DNA from 4 places in the Streptomyces sp. NPDC087787 genome. Region 1 is predicted to be linked to each of the others. Evidence: riboswitches for the same ligand, from Rfam matches in the RefSeq annotation. Region 1 holds a riboswitch; each other region holds the start of a gene.

What was found. A riboswitch is a leader RNA that binds a small molecule or an ion and turns the genes downstream of it on or off. The one in region 1 is predicted to bind cyclic di-AMP.
Region 2: another riboswitch for cyclic di-AMP. It lies ahead of ACIOWN_RS17840 (M23 family metallopeptidase); the one in region 1 lies ahead of ACIOWN_RS23810 (transglycosylase SLT domain-containing protein).
Region 3: another riboswitch for cyclic di-AMP. It lies ahead of ACIOWN_RS24750 (transglycosylase family protein); the one in region 1 lies ahead of ACIOWN_RS23810 (transglycosylase SLT domain-containing protein).
Region 4: another riboswitch for cyclic di-AMP. It lies ahead of ACIOWN_RS11415 (M23 family metallopeptidase); the one in region 1 lies ahead of ACIOWN_RS23810 (transglycosylase SLT domain-containing protein).

Annotation. Positions count from the first base shown of each region.
Region 1 covers NZ_JBIUVQ010000015.1:138,192-143,220, reverse strand. Annotated here, with positions in the region: gene ACIOWN_RS23820 (DUF2092 domain-containing protein) at 1-259, opposite strand, end outside; gene ACIOWN_RS23815 (polyprenyl synthetase family protein) at 546-1,556, opposite strand; cyclic di-AMP (ydaO/yuaA leader) riboswitch at 2,039-2,226, shown strand; gene ACIOWN_RS23810 (transglycosylase SLT domain-containing protein) at 2,232-2,717, shown strand; gene ACIOWN_RS23805 (HAD family hydrolase) at 2,757-3,560, opposite strand; gene ACIOWN_RS23800 (ATP-grasp domain-containing protein) at 3,692-4,930, opposite strand.
Region 2 covers NZ_JBIUVQ010000010.1:109,524-114,552, reverse strand. Annotated here, with positions in the region: gene ACIOWN_RS17850 (GNAT family N-acetyltransferase) at 1-1,821, opposite strand, end outside; gene ACIOWN_RS17845 (HPr family phosphocarrier protein) at 1,998-2,279, shown strand; gene ACIOWN_RS17840 (M23 family metallopeptidase) at 2,427-3,182, opposite strand; cyclic di-AMP (ydaO/yuaA leader) riboswitch at 3,195-3,356, opposite strand; gene ACIOWN_RS17835 (pitrilysin family protein) at 3,591-4,979, opposite strand; gene ACIOWN_RS17830 (M16 family metallopeptidase) at 4,976-5,029, opposite strand, start outside.
Region 3 covers NZ_JBIUVQ010000016.1:79,727-84,755, forward strand. Annotated here, with positions in the region: gene ACIOWN_RS24740 (septum formation initiator family protein) at 1-155, opposite strand, end outside; gene eno (phosphopyruvate hydratase) at 300-1,592, opposite strand; gene ACIOWN_RS24750 (transglycosylase family protein) at 1,844-2,557, opposite strand; cyclic di-AMP (ydaO/yuaA leader) riboswitch at 2,562-2,729, opposite strand; gene ACIOWN_RS24755 (transglycosylase family protein) at 2,912-3,925, opposite strand; gene ACIOWN_RS24760 (cytochrome P450) at 4,148-5,029, opposite strand, start outside.
Region 4 covers NZ_JBIUVQ010000005.1:366,814-371,842, forward strand. Annotated here, with positions in the region: gene ACIOWN_RS11395 (DEAD/DEAH box helicase) at 1-165, shown strand, start outside; tRNA gene ACIOWN_RS11400 (tRNA-Lys) at 365-437, shown strand; gene ACIOWN_RS11405 (dihydrofolate reductase family protein) at 603-1,733, shown strand; tRNA gene ACIOWN_RS11410 (tRNA-Met) at 1,784-1,857, shown strand; cyclic di-AMP (ydaO/yuaA leader) riboswitch at 2,102-2,258, shown strand; gene ACIOWN_RS11415 (M23 family metallopeptidase) at 2,270-3,307, shown strand; partial or broken gene ACIOWN_RS11420 (aldo/keto reductase) at 3,412-3,555, shown strand; gene ACIOWN_RS11425 (PrsW family intramembrane metalloprotease) at 3,575-4,996, opposite strand; gene trmB (tRNA (guanosine(46)-N7)-methyltransferase TrmB) at 5,016-5,029, opposite strand, start outside.

The DNA of each region.
Region 1 (5,029 bases):
GGCCGCCGAGGTTCGGCAGACCGAGATCGGTGCTGATCTTGACCGTGCCGGACAGCTGCTCGACGTCCGACTTGGCGATTTTCTCTATGAGTTGCTGTGCGGTGATCTTCGGCAGGTCGGGGTCGCCGGACGCGGCGAGTGCCGGGACGAGCCCGATGGTCGCCGCGGCCACCCCCACCACCGTGACCGGGACGACGTAGCGCGCGGCCTTGCGGCGCCCCGCGCGCAGGTCGTCGGCTTCGGATCCGTTCGGTGCCATGTGTGCCCTACCTCCGTCATCGGCGGCGGCTGTCCTGCTGCGCTCGGGTGTCACCCTCAGCCGCCATTCTCACCCAGATCGGTGAGGAGTGGTGTGGTCCGTAGTGTCCATCTGACCAAATCGGCCGGGCGGAAGCGTCAGACCCCGGAGCCAACTCCGTGTACGCCTGCGGTATGACACACAAAGGGCGACGCCTCCGCCACCCCGTAGGGGTAGCCCTGGAGAGCGCCGCTCCGAAGGGGTCGCCCGGCGGGACGTCCGGGCAGGTTGCGGTACCGGACGGGCGTCAGCCGGCCCGGTGCACCACCGCGTCGCACATCTGCAGCAGCGCGGCCTTCGCCTCGCACTCCCGCAGCGGCGCCAGCGCGGCCCGCGCCTCCTTGGCGTAGCGCACGGTGTCCCGGCGGGCCTGCTCCAGCGCCGGGTGCGCGCGCAGCGCCGCCAGCGCCTCCGCGTGCCGGGCGTCGTCGGTCAGGTCGGAGTCCAGCAGCTCGCACAGCGCGAGGTCCTCGGGCAGCCCCAGCCGGGCCGCGCGCTCGCGCAGCCTCAGCACCGGCAGCGTGGCGATGCCCTCGCGCAGGTCGGTGCCGGGCGTCTTGCCCGACTCGTGCGAGTCGGAGGCGATGTCCAGGACGTCGTCCGCGAGCTGGAAGGCGACGCCCAGCCGTTCGCCGTACTGCGTCAGCACGTCCACGACGGTCTCGTCGGCGCCGGACATCATCGCGCCGAACCGGCACGACACCGCCACCAGCGACCCGGTCTTGCCGCCCAGCACGTCCAGGTAGTGGTCGACCGGGTCCCGGCCGTCCTGCGGGCCCGCCGTCTCCAGGATCTGACCCGTGACCAGCCGTTCGAACGCCAGGGCCTGCACCCGCACCGCCTCCGGGCCGAGGTCGGCGAGGATCTGCGAGGCCCGGGCGAACAGGAAGTCGCCGGTCAGGACCGCGACCGAGTTGCCCCAGCGGGTGTTGGCGCTGGCCACCCCGCGGCGCACGGCGGCCTCGTCCATCACGTCGTCGTGGTACAGCGTGGCCAGATGGGTCAGCTCCACCACCACGGCCGACGGCACGATCCCCGGCGCGTACGGGTCACCGAACTGGGACGCGAGCATCACGAGCATCGGCCGGAACCGCTTCCCGCCCGCCCTGACGAGGTGCTGCGCGGCCCCCGTGATGAACGGGACCTCGCTCTTGGTGGCTTCGAGCAGCCCTTCCTCGACAGCCGCCAATCCGGCCTGGACATCGGCTTCGAGAGCCTGGTCCCGCACGCTCAGCCCGAATGGCCCGACGACGGTCACGAGGGGTCTCCTGTCTGCTGGTGTCTGCTGGGATTCACACGGTTTGTCGATAGGTCGCTGCCCTCACTCAAGTCAGCGTATCCGGTCACGTTTCGATCACCGATATCGCCCACCTATACGGGCCAGGCCACATCACCCGACGTGACCACCGTCACGCGTCGGCCACATGGCCCATCCACACCCACACTCGAAGTCCGATTCACCCCTATTAGGACTTCAATTCCCTTTAGCGGTAATTGCCTTTCGAGCACACAAACCGTGAGTTGGGTCACTCCGCCCCCCCTCCACGCCATCTCTCGCACTCCTTCACATTCCCTTTACGGTCAGGGGAGTTGACCCTTGACGGACGCAAAGGATCAAGCGCCACATACGCCCCGACCAAGGTCAAATAGGGCGATGTGTGATTCAGCCACTTGTTCGGGACATGTGCTCTCGCATACGTTCCCGGCCATCGGGCGGACGCCGAATCCTGCCGCCGCCCGTAATCCCAACGACCGAATGAACCACGGCAGGAGCGGGGGACCCAGGTAAGCCGCCGGGCCGGGCTCGTACGTCCTGTGCCGTACGGAGCGCCGGAACGGCTCGGGGTGAAGCCGTGCCCTTCAGGGCGCGGCCGGGCACCTCCCCGCCCGAACCCGACAGCTCACCTCGCAGGCGACGGAGAGGAATTCCCCCATGCCTGCAAACGGTCAGCGCCGCTCTTCCCGCACCGCCCGTCTCGTCCGCACCCTCGCCGTCACCGGCACGGGCGCAGCCGTCCTCGCCGTGCCGCTGCTCGGCGCGACGACCGCGTCCGCGGCGACCCCGGCCACTGTTCACACGGCCTCGAGCTTCGGCTACCCGAACAACCTCGACGGCTGGATCCGGGCCTCCCTGGCGGTCATGGCGCAGAAGGGCATCCCGGGCTCCTACAACGGGATCCACCGCAACATCATCCGCGAGTCCTCGGGCAACCCGCGTGCCATCAACCTCTGGGACTCCAACGCCAAGAAGGGCATACCCTCCAAGGGTCTGCTCCAGGTCATCGACCCGACCTTCCGGGCCTACCACGTGAACGGGACGTCCTGGGACATCTACGACCCGATCGCCAACATCACGGCCGCCTGCAACTACGCGGCCAAGCGGTACGGCTCCATCGACAACGTCCACGGCGCCTACTGACCGGACGACGGCCGGCCCACACCGGCTGGTGCCCCGGCACTAGACAAACAGTCGTTCGAGGACGACGGCGATGCCGTCGTCCTCGTTCGACGTCGTGACCTCGTCGGCCACCGCCTTCAGCTCGGGGTGGGCGTTGGCCATGGCGACCCCCCGGGCGGCCCACTGGAACATGGGGATGTCGTTGGGCATGTCGCCGAAGGCGAGGGCGCGCTCGCGGCCGAGGCCCAGGTGTTCGGCGGCGAGCGCCAGTCCGGTCGCCTTGGTGATGCCGCACGGCTGGAGCTCCACGGTCCCGGGGCCCGACATGGTGACCGTGGCGAGGGACCCGACCGCACCGCGGGCCGCCGCCGCCAGCTCGTCGTCGGACAGCACCGGATGACGCAGCAAGACCTTGCTGATGGGCGCGTGCCACAGCTCGTCGCGCCGTTCGACCCGTACGGCGGGCAGCGCCGGGTGCGGCATGCGGTACCCCGGCTCGATGAGCGTGAGCCCCTCGGTCCCGTCCTGGTCGACCGCGGCGTACACCTCCCCCACCTCGGCCTCGATCTTGCCGAGCGCGGTCTCGGCCAGCTCCCGGTCCAGGGTGACCGACCACAGCAGACGGTCGCCGCCGGCGTCGTAGAGCTGTGCGCCCTGACCGCACACCGCGAGTCCCGTGGTGCCGAGGACGCCGAGCAGTTCCCGCACCCTCGGCGCCGGCCGCCCGGTCACCACGAGGTGCCGGGCACCGGCGGCCGCCGCCCTCGCGAGCGCGGCGAGGGACCGTTGGGACACGGTGTCGTCGCCGCGCAGCAGCGTTCCGTCCAGGTCGGTGGCGATGAGGGTGTATGCGAGGGCGGCCATGATCAGAGAATACGGATGCCCCGGCCCGCCGACTCGACCGGAGCCGGACGAACGTGCTTCGAGGGCGCCCGTTCCCCAACTTCTCAATGAGTGAGGGCTCTTGGCGCCTCCCGTCCGGATCGGGTTCCGCCTCAACCGGTCGTGCCACCCCGGCGGTTGGTCCGCCACAGCTGATAGAGGTGCCGGGCGCCCGGCCGCACGAAGCGGGCGAGCATCGTCACGAACGGCAGCGGATCGTCACCCGCGAGCCAGGCCAGCTCCGTACCGCTAGCCCTCGCCGGCGCGTGCGGTGTGGTGTAGCCGCTGCGGCGGTAGGCGAGGAGGGCGGGCAGGTCGATGTTCTCCACGACGTAGCGGTGGCCGGTGCGCTGCTCGCCCTCCGGGACGGGGCGGCCTGTCAGGTCGAGGTGCATGGCACGGACCACGTCCACGCCCGAATCGCTCTCGAAGAGCCGGAACTGCGCGCCCATGCGCGGATTGAAGTCGAGGAGCTTGTACTGCCCGTCGCGCCGGTCGAAACGCAGGTCGAGGTCGACGATGCCGGTGAAGCCGATCTGCTTGATGAACCGGGCGGCGAGATCGGCGAGTTCCGGGTTGTCGACGACGTACGCGTTCGCCGTCATGCCCGCGTGCGGCGGCCAGGAGCGGACCTTGACGCCGGTGAACATCGCGAGCGGGGTCGAGCTCCGGTCGAAGTAGGCGTGCACGATCCAGTCCTCGGCCTCCTCCCGCGGCAGGTACTCCTGGAGGATCACGCCGGGCCGCTCGCCCCAGTCGCGGGCCAGGGCCAGCAGGCCCTCGCGGCTGTTGATCCTCGTAGTGCCGTTCACCGCGGGGCTGCTGCGCCGCACGAACGCCTCGCGGTTCTTGGCCACCACCGGGAAGCGGGTCTTCTCGGCGAACGCCACGATGTCCTCGTACGACTCCGGGAACGCGGCCCTGGGGCTAGGGATGCCGTGTTCCACGCACAGTTCGTGCAGGCCCTGCTTGCTGGCCAGGCGGCGCGGCAGGCCGGCGGTGACGGGCGGGAAGAGGAAGGGGCCCTTGAGCTCCTCCTGGTGCTCGGCGATGAGGACCGCGGCCTCCTCGTCGGTGGGCACCAGGACGGCGGGCCGGCCGATGCGGCGGCCGATCCGCAGCAGACCCTCCACCAGACGGTCCGCGCCCTCCGTTCCCCTGGTCGGCCAGACGAACGCGCGTTTGAGATAGCGGGAGGACGCCGCCGGTGTGTAGGCGTCCTCGGTGATCGCGTACATGGGCACACCCAGACGGCCCAGGCTGCGGATCGCGCCCACCCCGCCGTGGTGCAGCGGGTAGTCGCCGAACTTCACGATCAGGCCCGGCACCTCGCGGTCGGCCCGGAAAGGCACACTGACGGCATTCCTGGCCACGGGTCCCCCCACGTGTCCCCCATTGAGCGGACCCACCCCGTCCGCGTCCCCAGAGGACGCTAAGCCGGAATTGCCCCC
Region 2 (5,029 bases), on a different contig from region 1:
GAACTCGACGTGGACGACCAGGACCGGCTTGCCGGGGACCTCCTGGGCGGCCGAGCGCAGCGCCTCGGCCAGGGCCGTGTCCGCCGCGGCCTCCTCCCCCACGGCCGGTATCAGCGTGACGACCACCGCGTCGGTGGCCTCGTCGGTGAGCGCCCGGGACAGCGCGACCCGGAAGTCCTCCGCCGAGGCCGCCGTCGTCAGGTCGCGCGGCGGCTGGGGGCGCAGGCCCTCCGCGAGACAGCGGTCGTAGGTCAGCACGCCCAGCGACTCGGAGTTGCCGAGGATCGCCACCCGCGGTCCCGGCGGCAGCGGCTGCCGGGCGAGCAGCAGTCCGGTGTCGACCAGTTCGGTGATGGTGTCGACCCGGATCACGCCGGCCTGCCGCAGCAGCGCGGACACCGTCGCGTGCGGCAGCCGCGTCGCCCGTACCGCGTGCCCCTGCGGGGCGGAGCCCGCGCTCTGCACCACGACCAGCGGCTTCACCGCCGCCGTACGCCGGGCCAGGCGGGTGAACTTGCGCGGGTTGCCGATGGACTCCAGGTACATCAGGGCGACGTCGGTGTCGGGGTCGTCGTACCAGAACTGCATGACGTCGTTGCCGGAGACGTCCGCCCTGTTGCCGGCCGACACGAAGGTCGACACGCCCGTGACCCCGGTGACCCCGCCGCCGCGCCGGTGCAGCCGGGACAGCAGCGCGATGCCGATGGCCCCGGACTGGGCGAAAAGCCCGATGCGGCCGGGCCGGGGCAGCTCGGGGGCGAGGGAGGCGTTGAGCCGGACGTCCGGCGAGGTGTTGATGATGCCGAAGGTGTTGGGCCCGATGATCCGCATGCCGTACGAGCGCGCCTGCCGCACGAGCGCGCGCTGCCTCTCGCGTCCCTCGGGGCCGCTCTCCGCGTAGCCCGCGGAGATCACGACGAGCCCCTGCACCCCGTGCTCCCCGCACTCGGCGACGGCGTCCGGGACGTGTTCGGCCGGCACGGCGACGACGGCGAGGTCCACGGGACCGTCGATGTCGCGCACCGAGCGGTGGGCGGGCACCCCGTCGATCTCCCGGCGGTCCTCGCCGAAGGCCCGGTTCACGGCGTGGAGCCGCCCCGTGAACCCTGCGTCGCGGATGTGGTCGAGGATGCCGCGGCCCACGCCCCCGCGCGTGCGGCCCACTCCGACGACGGCGACCGAGCCGGGCACCAGGAGCCGCCGTACCGACCGCGCCTCGGCCCGCTGCTCCCGTGCGTGCTGCACGGCCAGCGAGCGGTCGGTGGGCTCGATGCCGAACTCCAGGTGTACGACGCCGTCCTCGAAACTGCGCTTCTGGGTGTACCCGGCGTCCGTGAACACCTTGATCATCTTGGTGTTGGCCGGCAGCACCTCGGCGGTGAATCGGCGGATGCCGCGCTCCCGGGCGACGGCGGCGATGTGCTCCAGGAGCGCGGAGGCGACGCCCCGGCCCTGGTGGGCGTCCTGTACGAGGAAGGCGACCTCGGCCTCGTCGGAGGGCGCCGAGGCGGGCATGCCGTCCGCGCCGATGCGGTCGTAGCGTACGGTGGCGATGAACTCGCCGCCGACCGTGGCCGCGAGTCCCACCCGATCCACGAAGTCGTGGTGCGTGAAGCGGTGGACGTCCTTCGCGGAGAGCCGCGGGTAGGGCGCGAAGAAGCGGTAGTACTTGGACTCGTCCGACACCTGCTCGTAGAAGCTGACCAGACGGCCGGCGTCATCGGCGGTGATGGGGCGGATCCGTGCGGTGCCGCCGTCGCGCAGTACCACGTCGGCCTCCCAGTGGGCGGGGTACTCGTGCCGGTCCGGCGAGGTCTGCATGGGGCCCAGCGTACGGCTCGCGTCCCACAGCGGCGCGAGGCAGTCTGTGGAGGACACACATCGGACCGAGGCCGCGGTCCGGCGCCACCCGGAGCGGCGCACACGCCCGCTCCGTGCTCGCACCACGTGTGGAAAACTGGTCTAGACAACCCTGATCACCTGAAGGGCAGCAACACATGGCTGAGCGCCGCGTCAACGTCGGCTGGGCCGAGGGTCTCCACGCCCGCCCCGCTTCCATCTTCGTCCGGGCCGCCACGGCCGCAGGCATCCCGGTGACGATCGCCAAGGCCGACGGGACGCCCGTCAACGCGGCCTCCATGCTGGCCGTGCTCGGCCTCGGCGCCGAGGGCGGCGAGGAGGTCGTCCTGGCCTCCGACGCCGACGGCGCGGACGCCGCGCTCGACCGGCTGGCCAAGCTGGTCGCCGAGGGGCTCGAGGAGCTTCCCGAGACGGTCTGACCGGCAGGAACGGTCCTGCGCCGAAGCCGTGCCGCCCGGACGGGTGGCACGGCTTCGGCGTGCCGGTGGCGGCCGCCGGGGAACGCCGGAGGCCCCGGCTCGGGAGCAGGGGCCTCGGGAGGGCCGGACGGTGCGCCGGGCGGCGGGTCAGACGTTGACGCCGTGCTTGCGGAGGTAGGCCACGGGGTCGACGTCGGAGCCGTAGTCCGGGGTCGTACGGGCCTCGAAGTGGAGGTGCGGTCCGGTGACGTTGCCGGTCGCGCCGGACAGGGCGATCCGCTGACCGGGGATCACGTGCTGGCCCACCGAGACCTGGATGGACGACAGGTGCCCGTACTGGGTGTACATGCCGTCGGCCATCCTGATCACGATCTGGTTCCCGTACGCCCCGCCCCAGCCGGCGTCGACGACGGTGCCGCTGCCGACCGCGTGGACGCCGGCGCCGCTCGCGGCGTGGAAGTCGACGCCGGTGTGGGTGCCGGAGGACCACAGGGAGCCGCCGGTCCGGTAGCCGGTCGACACGTAGGAGTCGGAGATCGGCGTGACGAAGGCGTTGAGGCGCTCACGCTCGGCCTCGCGGGCGGCGCGCGCCTTGGCCTCGCGCTCCTTCACCGCCTGCTCGGCGGCCTTCTTGCGCGCGGCCTTCTCGGCCTCCTTGCGCGCGGCGGCCCGGTGCTGGGCGACGGCCTGGGCGTCGATCTTCTCGGCGACGCTGTCGCCGATGGTGACGACCGGGGTGAGGCCGGTGTCCTCGGGGGCGGGAGCCTCCGCCGCGAGGGCCGGGGCGGCGAGGGTGCCGATGGCACCGGTGGTGGCCAGGGCCGCGACGCCCGCAGCGTGGGCGGTGGTGCGGTGCATCCGGCTCGGCCGCCGGTGCTTCCCGGCGGCGCGGGTGAACGCCATGGAGACGTGGGTCCTTTCCTTCCGTGTCGCCTACCGGGTTAGCTGACGGGTTCGGAGCGGGAAGGTCTCCTACGGCCCCCTACGCATCGCGCGCGGGTGTCCGATTCACCCCAGGGACGGTGGGTCCCCGGCTCCCCTGGCTCGCGCCGTACGGGGACTCGGCGATGACTGTCCGGTGCCGCGGACGCGGCGCACTGCCCGACGAACAGCCGGACCGACGCTAAGCGGGGCCGCTTTCAATTCCCAAACGGATCAGAAGTTTTGTAGCGCATACCACAGGGCGAAAGGCGCTCTCCCCATCAATTCGGACCACACTCGGACAACACAGGGCCCTGGTGACGCTTCGGTCACCAGGGCCCCACGCGCGTGTGTGCCGGTCGCCGCGCACGGCGGCGGCCGGGTGTACCCCTACTCGGCCTCGACGACGGTGACCCGGCCGACGCCCAGGGCCTCGACGGGCTCCTTGATCTGCGCCGCGTCACCGACGAGGACCGTCACGAGACGGTCCACCGGGAAGGCGTTGACGACGGCCGCGGTGGCCTCCACCGTGCCGGTGGCGGCGAGCTGCTGATAGAGCGTCGCCTGGTAGTCGTCGGGCAGGTGCTGCTCGACCTGGTCGGCCAGCGTGCCCGCCACGGCGGCGGCCGTCTCGTACTTCAGCGGGGCCACGCCGACGAGGTTCTGCACGGCGACGTCACGCTCGGCGTCGGTGAGGCCCTCGGCGGCGAGCTTGCGCAGCACCGTGAACAGGTCGTCCAGGGCCGGGCCGGTGTTCGGGGTGTCGACCGAGCCGCTGATGGCGAGCATCGCGGCGCCCGACCCGTCGGGGGCCGAGCGCATCACCTGGCCGAACGCCCGGACGCCGTAGGTGTAGCCCTTCTCCTCGCGCAGGACGCGGTCCAGGCGGGAGGTGAGGGTGCCGCCGAGGCAGTACGTGCCGAGCACCTGGGCGGGCCACACGCGGGCGTGCCGGTCGGGGCCGATGCGGCCGATGAGGAGCTGCGTCTGGACGGCGCCGGGCCGGTCCACGATGACGACGCGGCCGGTGTCGTCGGCGGTCACCGGCGGCACGGGCCGCGGCTTGGCGGGCGCGCCGGACCAGGCGCCCAGGGTCCGGCCCAGCAGCTCGTCGAGGTCGACTCCGGTGAGGTCGCCGACGACCACGGCGGTGGCCGTGGCCGGACGCACGTGCCGGTTGTAGAAGGCGCGGACGGCAGCCGAGTCGATGGCGCCGACCGTCTCCTCGGTGCCCTGGCGGGGACGCGACATGCGCGAGTCGGCCGGGAAGAGCTCCTTGGACAGCTCCTTGGCGGCGCGGCGGGCCGGGTTGGCCAGCTCGTGCGGGATCTCGTCGAGCCGGTTGCGCACCAGCCGCTCGACCTCGGAGTCGGCGAACGCGGGCGCCCTGAGGGCGTCGGACAGCAGGCCGAGCCCCTTGGCCAGACGCGAGGCCGGGACCTCCAGGCTCAGCCGTACGCCGGGGTGGTCGGCGTGCGCGTCGAGGGTGGCGCCCGCGCGCTCCAGCTCGGCGGCGAACTCCTCGGCGGAGTGCTTGTCGGTGCCCTCGGAGAAGGCCCGCGCCATGATCGTGGCCACGCCGTCCAGGTCGGCCGGCTCCGCCTCCAGGGGCGCGTCAAGCAGCACCTCCACGGCGACGACCTGCTGGCCGGGGCGGTGACAGCGCAACACCGTCAGGCCGTTGTCCAGGGTCCCGCGCTCGGGGGCGGGGAACGCCCACGGCCTGGCCGCGCCGGCCCGGGGCTGGGGGTGGAACTCCATCGTGGCGAGCTCGGTCACTTCGCCGCCTCCTCGGTCTCGTCGGTGGCCGCGGCGTCCGCGTCCTGGGC
Region 3 (5,029 bases), on a different contig from region 1:
CACAGCACCAGCGCGAGCAGCGCCGCGCGGCCGGTGAGGCGGGAGCGGCGGGCCTGGCGCCGGGTCTGCGAACGGTAGACGCGGGCCGCGGTCTGCTCACCGAGCAGCCTGATCCTGGTCGTGGTGGAGAACCGGTCCCGGTCCTTGACGGCCATCGTCCCGCCTCCCGTTCGTGCCCGCGCACACACGTGCGTACGTCCCCGGACACGGTACGGGACCGGGTACGGGGACGTACGTGCGACGGGCGAAGCCGTACGCTGTGCGGCTCAGCCGCCGTGGCGGCCGAGCCCTTGCCGCGCCTACTGGGCGGAGCGGAACCGCGGGAAGGCCGAGCGGCCCGCGTACACCGCGGCGTCGTCGAGGATCTCCTCGATGCGCAGCAGCTGGTTGTACTTGGCGACGCGCTCGGAGCGGGCCGGGGCGCCGGTCTTGATCTGGCCGCAGTTGGTGGCGACGGCCAGGTCGGCGATCGTGACGTCCTCGGTCTCGCCGGAGCGGTGGGACATCATGCACTTGAAGCCGTTGCGCTGGGCCAGCTCGACGGCGTCCAGGGTCTCGGTGAGCGAACCGATCTGGTTCACCTTCACGAGCAGCGCGTTGGCGGCGCCCTCCTCGATGCCGCGGGCGAGACGCTCGGGGTTGGTGACGAACAGGTCGTCGCCGACGAGCTGGACCCTGTCGCCGAGCTTGTCGGTGATGACCTTCCAGCCGGCCCAGTCGTCCTCGAACAGCGGGTCCTCGATGGAGACGAGCGGGTAGGCGGCCACCAGCTCCTCGTAGTACTCGGTCATCTCCGCCGCGGAGCGGTCCTTGCCCTCGAAGAGGTACTTGCCGTCCTTGTAGAACTCGGAGGCGGCGACGTCGAGCGCGAGGGCGATCTGCTCGCCGGGCGCGTAGCCGGCTTCCTTGATCGCTTCGAGGATGAGGTCGAGGGCCTCGCGGTTGGAGCCGAGGTTCGGGGCGAAGCCGCCCTCGTCGCCGAGGCCGGTGGACAGGCCCTTGCTCTTCAGGACCTTCTTCAGGGTGTGGTAGACCTCGGTGCCCCAGCGCAGGGCCTCGGAGAAGGACTCCGCGCCGATCGGGGCGATCATGAACTCCTGGATGTCCACGTTGGAGTCGGCGTGCGAGCCGCCGTTCAGGATGTTCATCATCGGCACCGGCAGCAGGTGCGCGTTCGGACCGCCCAGGTAGCGGAAGAGGGGGAGGTCCGAGGCCTCGGAGGCGGCGTGGGCGACGGCGAGGGAGACGCCGAGGATGGCGTTGGCGCCCAGCGAGCCCTTGTTGTCGGTGGCGTCCAGGTCGAACATGGCCTGGTCGATCAGACGCTGCTCGGTGGCGTCGTAGCCGACGAGCTCCGGGCCGATCTGCTCGATCACGGCGAGGACGGCCTTCTCGACGCCCTTGCCCTGGTAGCGGTTGGGGTCTCCGTCACGGAGCTCGACGGCCTCGAAGGCACCGGTGGAGGCGCCGGAGGGGACGGCGGCACGACCGGTGCTGCCGTCGTCGAGGCCGACCTCGACCTCGACCGTGGGGTTGCCTCGGGAGTCCAGGATTTCCCGGGCTACGACGACGTCGATGGACGGCACGAGCATCTCCTTCTGGGATGTGACGCTGAAAGTGCGGGGCGTGAGCCCTGCGACTAGAGCCTAACCGTCCCGGGGCGGCGACCGGCCGACCGACCGCCTCATGGACAGAGTGACAGTACCCTTTGTTCCCGTTCGGAACAAAGGGGAGGGGAATCTTCGGGAACGGGACGGTGTGCGGGAGACGAAAAAAGCCCCGCCCCGGGCGCGCAGGGGGGAACGCGCCGGGGCGGGGAGCCCGTGGAGGGCGGGACGGGCCCTTACTTCAGGTGGAGCTGCTGGCCCGGGTAGATGAGGTCGGCGTTGTCGACGACGTCCTTGTTCAGCTCGAACAGCTTCTGCCAGCCGCCCTGGACGCCGTGGCGGGCGGCGATGGAGCTGAGGGTGTCGCCGGAGACCACCTTGTACTCGCCGTCGCCCTTCTCGACCTTCTTGCCGGTCGGCGTGGTCACGGTCCCGCTCGGGGCCGAACGCGTCGCGGAGCGGCTGGCGGCCTGCCGCTCGGTCGAGCGGGTGGCGGTGCTCTTGGCGGAGCTGCCACCCGCCGACGAGGACGCCGAGCCCGACGAGGACGACGACGCGGGGGCGCTGCCGGTGTAGGCGGCGCCGGACAGGCCCTTGCCGCAGACCGGCCAGGCACCCTTGCCCTGGCCCGCGAGCACCTTCTCGGCGACGGCTATCTGCTGCGACTTGGAGGCCAGGTCGGCGCGCGACGCGTAGGAGGTGCCGCCGTACCCGGCCCAGGTGGAGTTGGTGAACTGGAGGCCGCCGTAGAAGCCGTTGCCGGTGTTGATGGACCAGTTGCCACCGGACTCGCACTGTGCGACCGCGTCCCACTGGGAGGCGGTGGCGGCGGAGGCGTCGCCGACCGCCATCAGCGGGGCGGCGACCGCGGCGCCGGCGACACCGGCGAGCGCGACGACACGGGTGGCCCTGGACGGACGGCGGTGCTTGCCCTTGCTGGAGAACAGCATGGATGGATCCCCTCACCGACGCCTGCGAGGTGAGCTGTCGGGTTCGGGCCGGTTGAGTTGCCCGGCCGTGCCTCGTACACGAGGCACGGCTCCACCCCTAGCCGCTCCGGTCAACTGCCCGGTGCGGCGCCTACCTTGGGTCCCCCGCTCCTGCCCACGGCGCTTGACGCGACGACTGTTCCCGTGCGGCCGCTGGCAGGATTCGGCGTTGCGGCAGCCGGGGCTCGCGGTGACGAGCGGTCACGACCGTAGGCACGCGCTCCGCCGAATTCCAAAGACGATCAGGGCTTCTGAGACTCATCCCACACTTTCCCCGAATGGGGCATTCGGGGCGAAGCGTGACGTGAACTCCCGCTACTTCTGGGGCGTTTCGGTAGGGATATTCAGGGTCTGACCGGCGGAGACGTGGTTCGGGTCGGACCCGATCGCGCCCTTGTTCGCGGCGTACAGCGCATCCCATCCGCCGGGCACGTCAAGGGAGTCGGCGATGGACTCGAGGGAGTCGCCGGCGCGAACGGTGTAGGAGTCGCCGGCGCGTGCGGCGTGGCGGCCGGCGGAGGCGGCCGTGTGGTTGTCGACCAGGTTCTCGACGGCACTGCCGCCGCGGTGCCGCCCGCCGCCCAGCGCCCCGGTGTCGACCAGGGCCGAACTGCCGCCGACCTGCCAGGACTTGTCCGTACCGCCCGGCTCCGGCGCGACCGGGGACGAGGTGTCGGACGACTGGGACCCGCTCACGGCGACATCACGGGATGTGTCGGACTTACCCGGCTTACCCTTCTTGGCCGGCGAGGACGGCGAGGGTGAGGACGTGGTGGGGGACTCGCTCGGGTAGTCGGAGGAGTCGGCCGGACCGGGCTCGGTGTCCGACGAGCCGGACGAGTCGGCCGGCGTCTGTGACGAGTTCGACAGACCGAGGTCGTCGGTGAGCGACTTCCCGGAGGAGTTGGAGGATCCGGTATCGCCCACTCCGGTGTCCACCTTCGCCGCCTCGGACTTCTCGCCGAGACCGGAGAGCAGCCCGCACGTCGGCCAGGCACCGGGACCCTTGTCGGCGAGCACCTTCTCAGCCACGGCTATCTGCTGGGACCGGCTCGCCTGATCGGCGCTCAGCGCGTAGTCGAGGCCGCCGTACTTCTCCCAGTCGTCCTGCGTCATCTGCAGGCCGCCGTAGTAGCCGTTGCCGGCGTTGGAGCTCCAGGCGCCGCCGCTCTCGCACTTGGCCACCTTGTCCCAGGTGTTGCCGTCGGCGGCGCTGGCGGCGCCGGCGCCCATCAGCGGGATGGCGATGGCGGATCCGGTCACTCCAGCGGCGACGAGGAGGGCCGGAGCCTGACGGGGCCGACGGTGACGGCCGTTCCCGGAGAGCATACGGAGACCTTTCGTGCGACAACGCTGACCGGCGTGGCGGCCGCGACTCGGCGCCACGCTGATGGGTGAAAGTAGCCGCTGACGCTCGCTTGTTACAAGTTCATGCCGCACAGATCACGTGAAGATCACACAGCTGACGCTGTGTCATGTTCGGGGCCGTCAGTGGGTAGGGGCGATGCGGCCGCAGGCGCCTTTTCCGGCCTTGTCCGGCTTCCCTCCGACTTACCGACCAGGGGTGAACCGCACCGGCAGCGTCCGCAGTCCGCGCATGATGAGCCCGCCGCGCCAGCGCAAATCGGCCGGATCCGCGTCCAGTTGGAGGTCCGGAAGCCGGGTGAGGAGGGTGGCCAGCGCTGTCTGGCCCTCCAGTCGGGCGAGCGGCGCGCCGAGGCAGTAGTGGATGCCGTGTCCGTAGCCGAGGTGTTGATTGTCACGTCGCCCGAGATCGAGGACGTCGGGGCTGTCGAACCTCTCCGGATCCCGGTCGGCGGCGGCGAGGACGACGAGGACCGGGTCGCCGGGGGCGATGTCCTGCCCGCCGATGGTGAGCGGCTCGGTGGCGTAGCGCCAGGTGGCCAGTTCCACCGGACCGTCGTAGCGCAGGAGTTCCTCCACTCCCGTCTCCAGCAGGCCGCCGTCCCCATCGGCGAGGGACCGCTGGAGCCGGTCCCGCTGCTCGGGGTGGGTGAGCAGGGCGAAGGTGCCGTTGCCGATGAGGTTGACGGTGGTCTCGAAACCGGCGAACAGGAGAATGAAGGCCATGGCGGCGGCCTCGTTCTCGGTGAGGTGCTCGCCGTGGTCGGAGGCGCGGATGAGGGCGGAGATGAGGTCCTCGCCGGGGCCGGGCTCGGCCGGCAGCGCCTCGCGCTTGCGGTGGATGAGCTCGGCGAGATAGCTGCGCATCTTCTTCACCGAGCGGGCGACTCCGCCGCGGGGGCTCTTGCCGTGGCGCCGGGGGTCCGTGGACTCGCCCCCGGGAAGATGCAGCATCATGCCTGCCCAGTCACGGAAGTCGTCCTGGTCCTCGCGGGGGACGCCGAGCAGGTCGCAGATGGCGTAGATGGGCAGCGGGAAGGCGAACTCGCGGATGAGGTCGGCGGTGCC
Region 4 (5,029 bases), on a different contig from region 1:
CACCGCGGCAGCGACCGTCCGTTCAACCGCGACCGCCAGGGCGACCGCCCCGGCTTCCGCTCCGGCGGTCACGAGCGTCCCTACGGCCGCCGTGACGACCACCGCAGCGGCGGCGGCTCCTTCGGCCGCCGCGACGACAAGCCGCGCTGGAAGCGCAACGGCTGACGCCAAGTGATTCACCCGCAGGGCCCGTACGACTCCGGTCGTACGGGCCCTGCGGTTTTCGCGCCGGCCAAAAAGGGATCTTCTGACCCCGGCCGTCACCCGGTCACCACCGATCACGCCGAACTTCCGGCCTGGCACCCCCGATACCCGATCGGCGACGGGCCCTCCTCCCGCTATGCTCGGGTAAGCAACATCGCCCGGGCCCTTAGCTCAATTGGCAGAGCAGTGGACTTTTAATCCATTGGTTGTGGGTTCGAGTCCCACAGGGCCTACCGGCGCCCGCGCCCTCGGAACCCCCGCCGACCTGGTCGGACGGGGGTTCCGTCGTTGGTGGGTCAGCCGTGGGCCCGGGATTCTCCAGGTGGCCCGAAGGGCGGTGCCCACCTGGTCCGTCGGTCACACTGGGGGCGAGCCCGTCGCCGAGAGAGAGGGCGTCGATGCCCCACCCGTACGTCCTGCTGTCCGCCGCCGTCTCGCTCGACGGCTACCTGGACGACACCGGCCCCGAGCGCCTGCTGCTCTCCAGCCCCGCCGACTTCGACCGGGTCGACGAGGTGCGGGCGTCGTCCGACGCGATCCTGATCGGCGCCGGCACCCTGCGGGCCGACAATCCGCGGCTGCTGGTGAACTCGCCCGAGCGGCGGGCCGCCCGCCGCGCCGCCGGGAAGCCGGAGTACCCGCTGAAGGTCGCGGTCAGCGCCTCCGGCGAGCTGGACCCCGAAGCGCCCTTCTGGCACACCGGCGGCGAGAAGGTCCTCTACACGACCGACGAGGGCGCGCTGCGGCTGCGGCGTACGGGCCTGGCCGCCGACGTCGTGCCGCTGGGCGCCGAACTCGGCTGGCCCCGGCTGCTCGAGCACCTGCACGACGTGCGCGGGGTGCGCCGGCTCATGGTCGAGGGCGGCGGGTCCGTCCACACCCAGCTGCTGCGGCAGCAGCTCGCGGACGAGGTGCAGCTCGTGCTCGCCCCCCTGTTCGTGGGGGACCCGGACGCGCCCCGGCTGTTCGGGCCGGGGGCCTACCAGGGCGGGCGGCTGCGGCTGGTGGAGACGCGGACCATCGAGGACGTCGTCCTCGTGCGCTACGAGCCCACCGCTCCCGGCACCGCCGGCCGCGCCGTTCCCGCGGACCGGCACTGGCTCCGGATCGCCTGCGAACTGGCGGCCCAGTGCCCGCCGTCCCGGACCGCGTTCAGCGTGGGCGCCGTGGTGGTCGCCGCCGACGGGACCGAACTCGCCCGCGGGTACTCGCGGGAGGGGGACGACCCGGTCGTGCACGCGGAGGAGGCGGCGCTGGCCAAGGTCGACCCGGCGGATCCACGGCTGCCGGACGCCACGGTGTACAGCAGCCTGGAGCCGTGCGCCCGCCGCGCCTCCCGGCCGCGTCCGTGCGCCCGGCTGATTCTGGACGCCGGGGTGCGGCGCGTGGTGACGGCGTGGCGGGAGCCGGACACGTTCGTCGAGGGCGCCGACGGAACCGGGGTGCTGGCGGCCGGTGGCGCGGTCGTCGTCGTGGTGCCGGAGTTCGAGGAGAGGGCCACGGAACCCAACCGGCATCTGCTCGGCTGAGAGGTTGGTGCGAGCGGCCTTCCGGATGGCATATACTGGTGTCACAACGACGCGGGGTGGAGCAGCTCGGTAGCTCGCTGGGCTCATAACCCAGAGGTCGCAGGTTCAAATCCTGTCCCCGCTACTGAAGGCTCAGGGCCGGAATCCGATTCATGGATTCCGGCCCTGAGTGTTTTCGCTCCTCCACGGGTGCTCGTCTCAAGAGCTCCGGAAAGTGCGGTCAACTCGCCCGGTTTTCGGTGCTCATGGACCGTAAGGTCGGGCCGGAAGGTTGAGTGATCAAGCCGAACGGCTTGGAATCAGGGGCCCGCGTCTATTAACGTTCGATAACGCAGCACGGTCGTCCCAGCCGTCACAAGAGGCGGCTCCGTGCGCGCACGCCGAATCCCGCAAGGGAACCGGGGAACCACCTACTTGGGGTGAATCGAGCGTAACCGCCGTATGAACACGGCTTGTTTACGCGCGTAGGAGACCTTCCCGCTCCGAACCCGTCAGCTAACCCGGTAGGCGATGCGGAAGGAAAGGAGTGCGCCTTCGTGGCGTCCAACCCGCCTGCTCCGGAAGCCCCGTTCGCGCCGAGCCGCCAGCACGGCGAGACCTTCGGCTACGACAGCCGACGCGCCGATGAGGGCCCCTGGGAGGAGTGGAACCCGAGCGCGGAGTCCATCCGTCCCGTCCGTGGCCGGCACCGCGTCGCCAAGCAGCGCGGCGGCGGGCTCGCCCGCAGCTCCACCGTTCTCGGCGTCGGTGTCATCGCCGCCGTCGGCGCGGGCGGCATGGCCAGTGCCAACAGCGCCAAGCCGCCGGTGTCCATCTCGCTGCCCGACCTGCCGTCCGTGGGCTCCCTGTTCGAGGACGGCTCCGACGCCGCCCCCGAGGGCTCGGCGACCGCGCTCAGCGGCATCGGCGTGACCGCCGCCGAGACCGGGCAGGGCACCTCGGACGCCGGCGAGGTGCTGCGCAACCGGATCATGGCGCAGGCCGAGCAGCAGCAGGAGCAGATCGAGGCCAAGGCCCAGGCGGACGCCCAGGCCGCTGCCGCCAAGAAGGCCGCCGACGATGCCGCGAAGGCGCGGGAGACGGCCGAGGCCGAGGCCGCCGCCGCCAAGAAGAAGGCGGAGGAGGAGGCCGCGCGGAAGGCCGAGGAGGCGCGGCTGGCCGAGCTGGCCAAGCAGTACACGCTGCCCACCTCCTCGTACACGCTCACCTCTTCCTTCGGCCAGGCCGGCTCCATGTGGTCCTCCGGCTACCACACCGGCCTCGACTTCGCCGCGCCCACGGGCACCCTGCTCAAGGCGATCCACACCGGCACCGTCACCGAGGCCGGCTGGGCCGGTGCCTACGGCTACCGCACGATCCTCACCCTCGACGACGGCACCGAGCTCTGGTACTGCCACCAGTCGTCGATCAACGTCAGCGTCGGCCAGCAGGTCAGTACGGGCGACGTGATCGGCCGCGTGGGTGCCACCGGCAACGTCACCGGGCCCCACCTCCACCTGGAGGTCCACCCGGGCGGCCAGTCCACCGGGATCGACCCGACGGCGTGGCTGCGCGACAGGGGCCTCACCCCCTGACCGACACGGACCGGTCCCACCGCCGGCGAAGCCGTGGGGCTTGTTCGCGACCTTCGCGGCCGGACGCGGCCTGTCCGGAAGGGCCGCTCCGGCACGTTTGCAACCTGACCTGGCTCGTCGCACAGCCGACGGTGGCCGCCCCGATCGCCTCGGCGCGGACGGTGGAACAGCTCCCGGCGCTGCTCGGGGTCGCGGAGCTGCGGCTGACGGAGGAGGAGCTCGGGAAGCTGACGCAGGGGTCGGCGTGACTCCCGTCCCCGGGGGCCGCTACGACGGGGTCCGGTACGGGTTGTACGAGGGATACGGCACCGCCGGACCGTGGGGATACGGGGTCACCGGCCCGTACGCCGGACCGTGCGGATACGGCGTCGCCGGCCCGTACGACCCGTACCCCGGTGGCCGCGGGTGCGCCCCGCAGGCCCCCTGCATCCCGTGGACCCCGTGCACCGCGTACCCCGGCCAGGGTGGCGCGGCGATGGGCGTCGTCATCCTGGCCGCGTGGTCCAGGGCGGGCTGCGCCACCTCCCGTCTGCGCCACAGCTCGTGCAGCAGTTCCCGCTCCCGTACGGCGAAGTCGGCCCCGGCCCACCCCAGGTGCCCGCGGTGCCGGAGGAACGCCAGCGAGGTCGCGTACGCCTCGTACTGGGCAACCGTCCGCGCCGCCTGCCTGCCGAGGTGGCGCCGCGCGTGGTCGCGGGCCAGTCGGCGCGCCCGCATGGAGGCCAGGGCGAACGGTTCGGCCGGGTTGAGCCATCCCGCGGCCGTGTACGCGGGCAGTTCCTCGCGCACGGTCCTCAGCTCGCGCTGCCGGGTCCACACGACCAGCCAGGTCAGCAGCCCGAAGACGGGCACCATGATGGCGGCGTAGACCGCGAAGAAGCCGTACTCGCCGAAGGTCGTCGAGCCGTTCCACAGGGCGTGCATGCCCATCGCGAGCAGCAGCCCGGCCGGCGGCGGCAGCAGGCGCCGCAGGCGGCGGTCCCCGGACATGGCGGCGATGCCGAAGCCGATGCCGGTGAGCACGGTGAACATCGGGTGCGCGAACGGCGACATGATGACGCGGACGAAGAAGGTCGCCGCCGTGACGGAGGCGATGCCACGGTCGCCGGTGAGCTGGTCGGTGCCGAAGGCGTTGCCGAGGTAGAGGATGTTCTCGGTGAACGCGAAGCCGGTCGCGGTCACGCCGGCGACGACGACCCCGTCGACGATGCCGTTGAAGTCGCGTCTGCGGAAGAGGAAGACCAGCAGGACGGCGGCGGCCTTCGCGGACTCCTCCACGACCGGCGCTATCACCGTCGCGCCCAGGGTGTCGGCGCCGTCGGGGTCGGCGGTCGCCGTGGCTATCCAGTGCGTGGCGAAGCTGTTCGCGACGATCGCGATCAGGGCCGCCGCGCAGGCGCCCCAGGCGAACGCGAACACCAGGTTCCGCCAGGGGCCCGGCTCGACCCGGTCCAGCCAGCGGAAGGCGGCCGTCAGCAGCGGTACGGGCAGTACCGCGAGCCCGAGCCCGACGAGGAACCCCTCGGTGCCGGTCTGCCGGCGCACCAGGGCGAGGATGACGAGCCCGGAGAGGGCGAGCAGGGTGACGAGGGCGCCGTACCTGACCCATCGCCGCTGCCACCAGTGCGCGTGGCGGGAGGTGCCGCCCGGGGCGCCGGGAGGTGTCGGGTACGGGGGGCAGGTGTCCACGGCATCGGCCCTCACGAGGTCACTGCGGCTGCT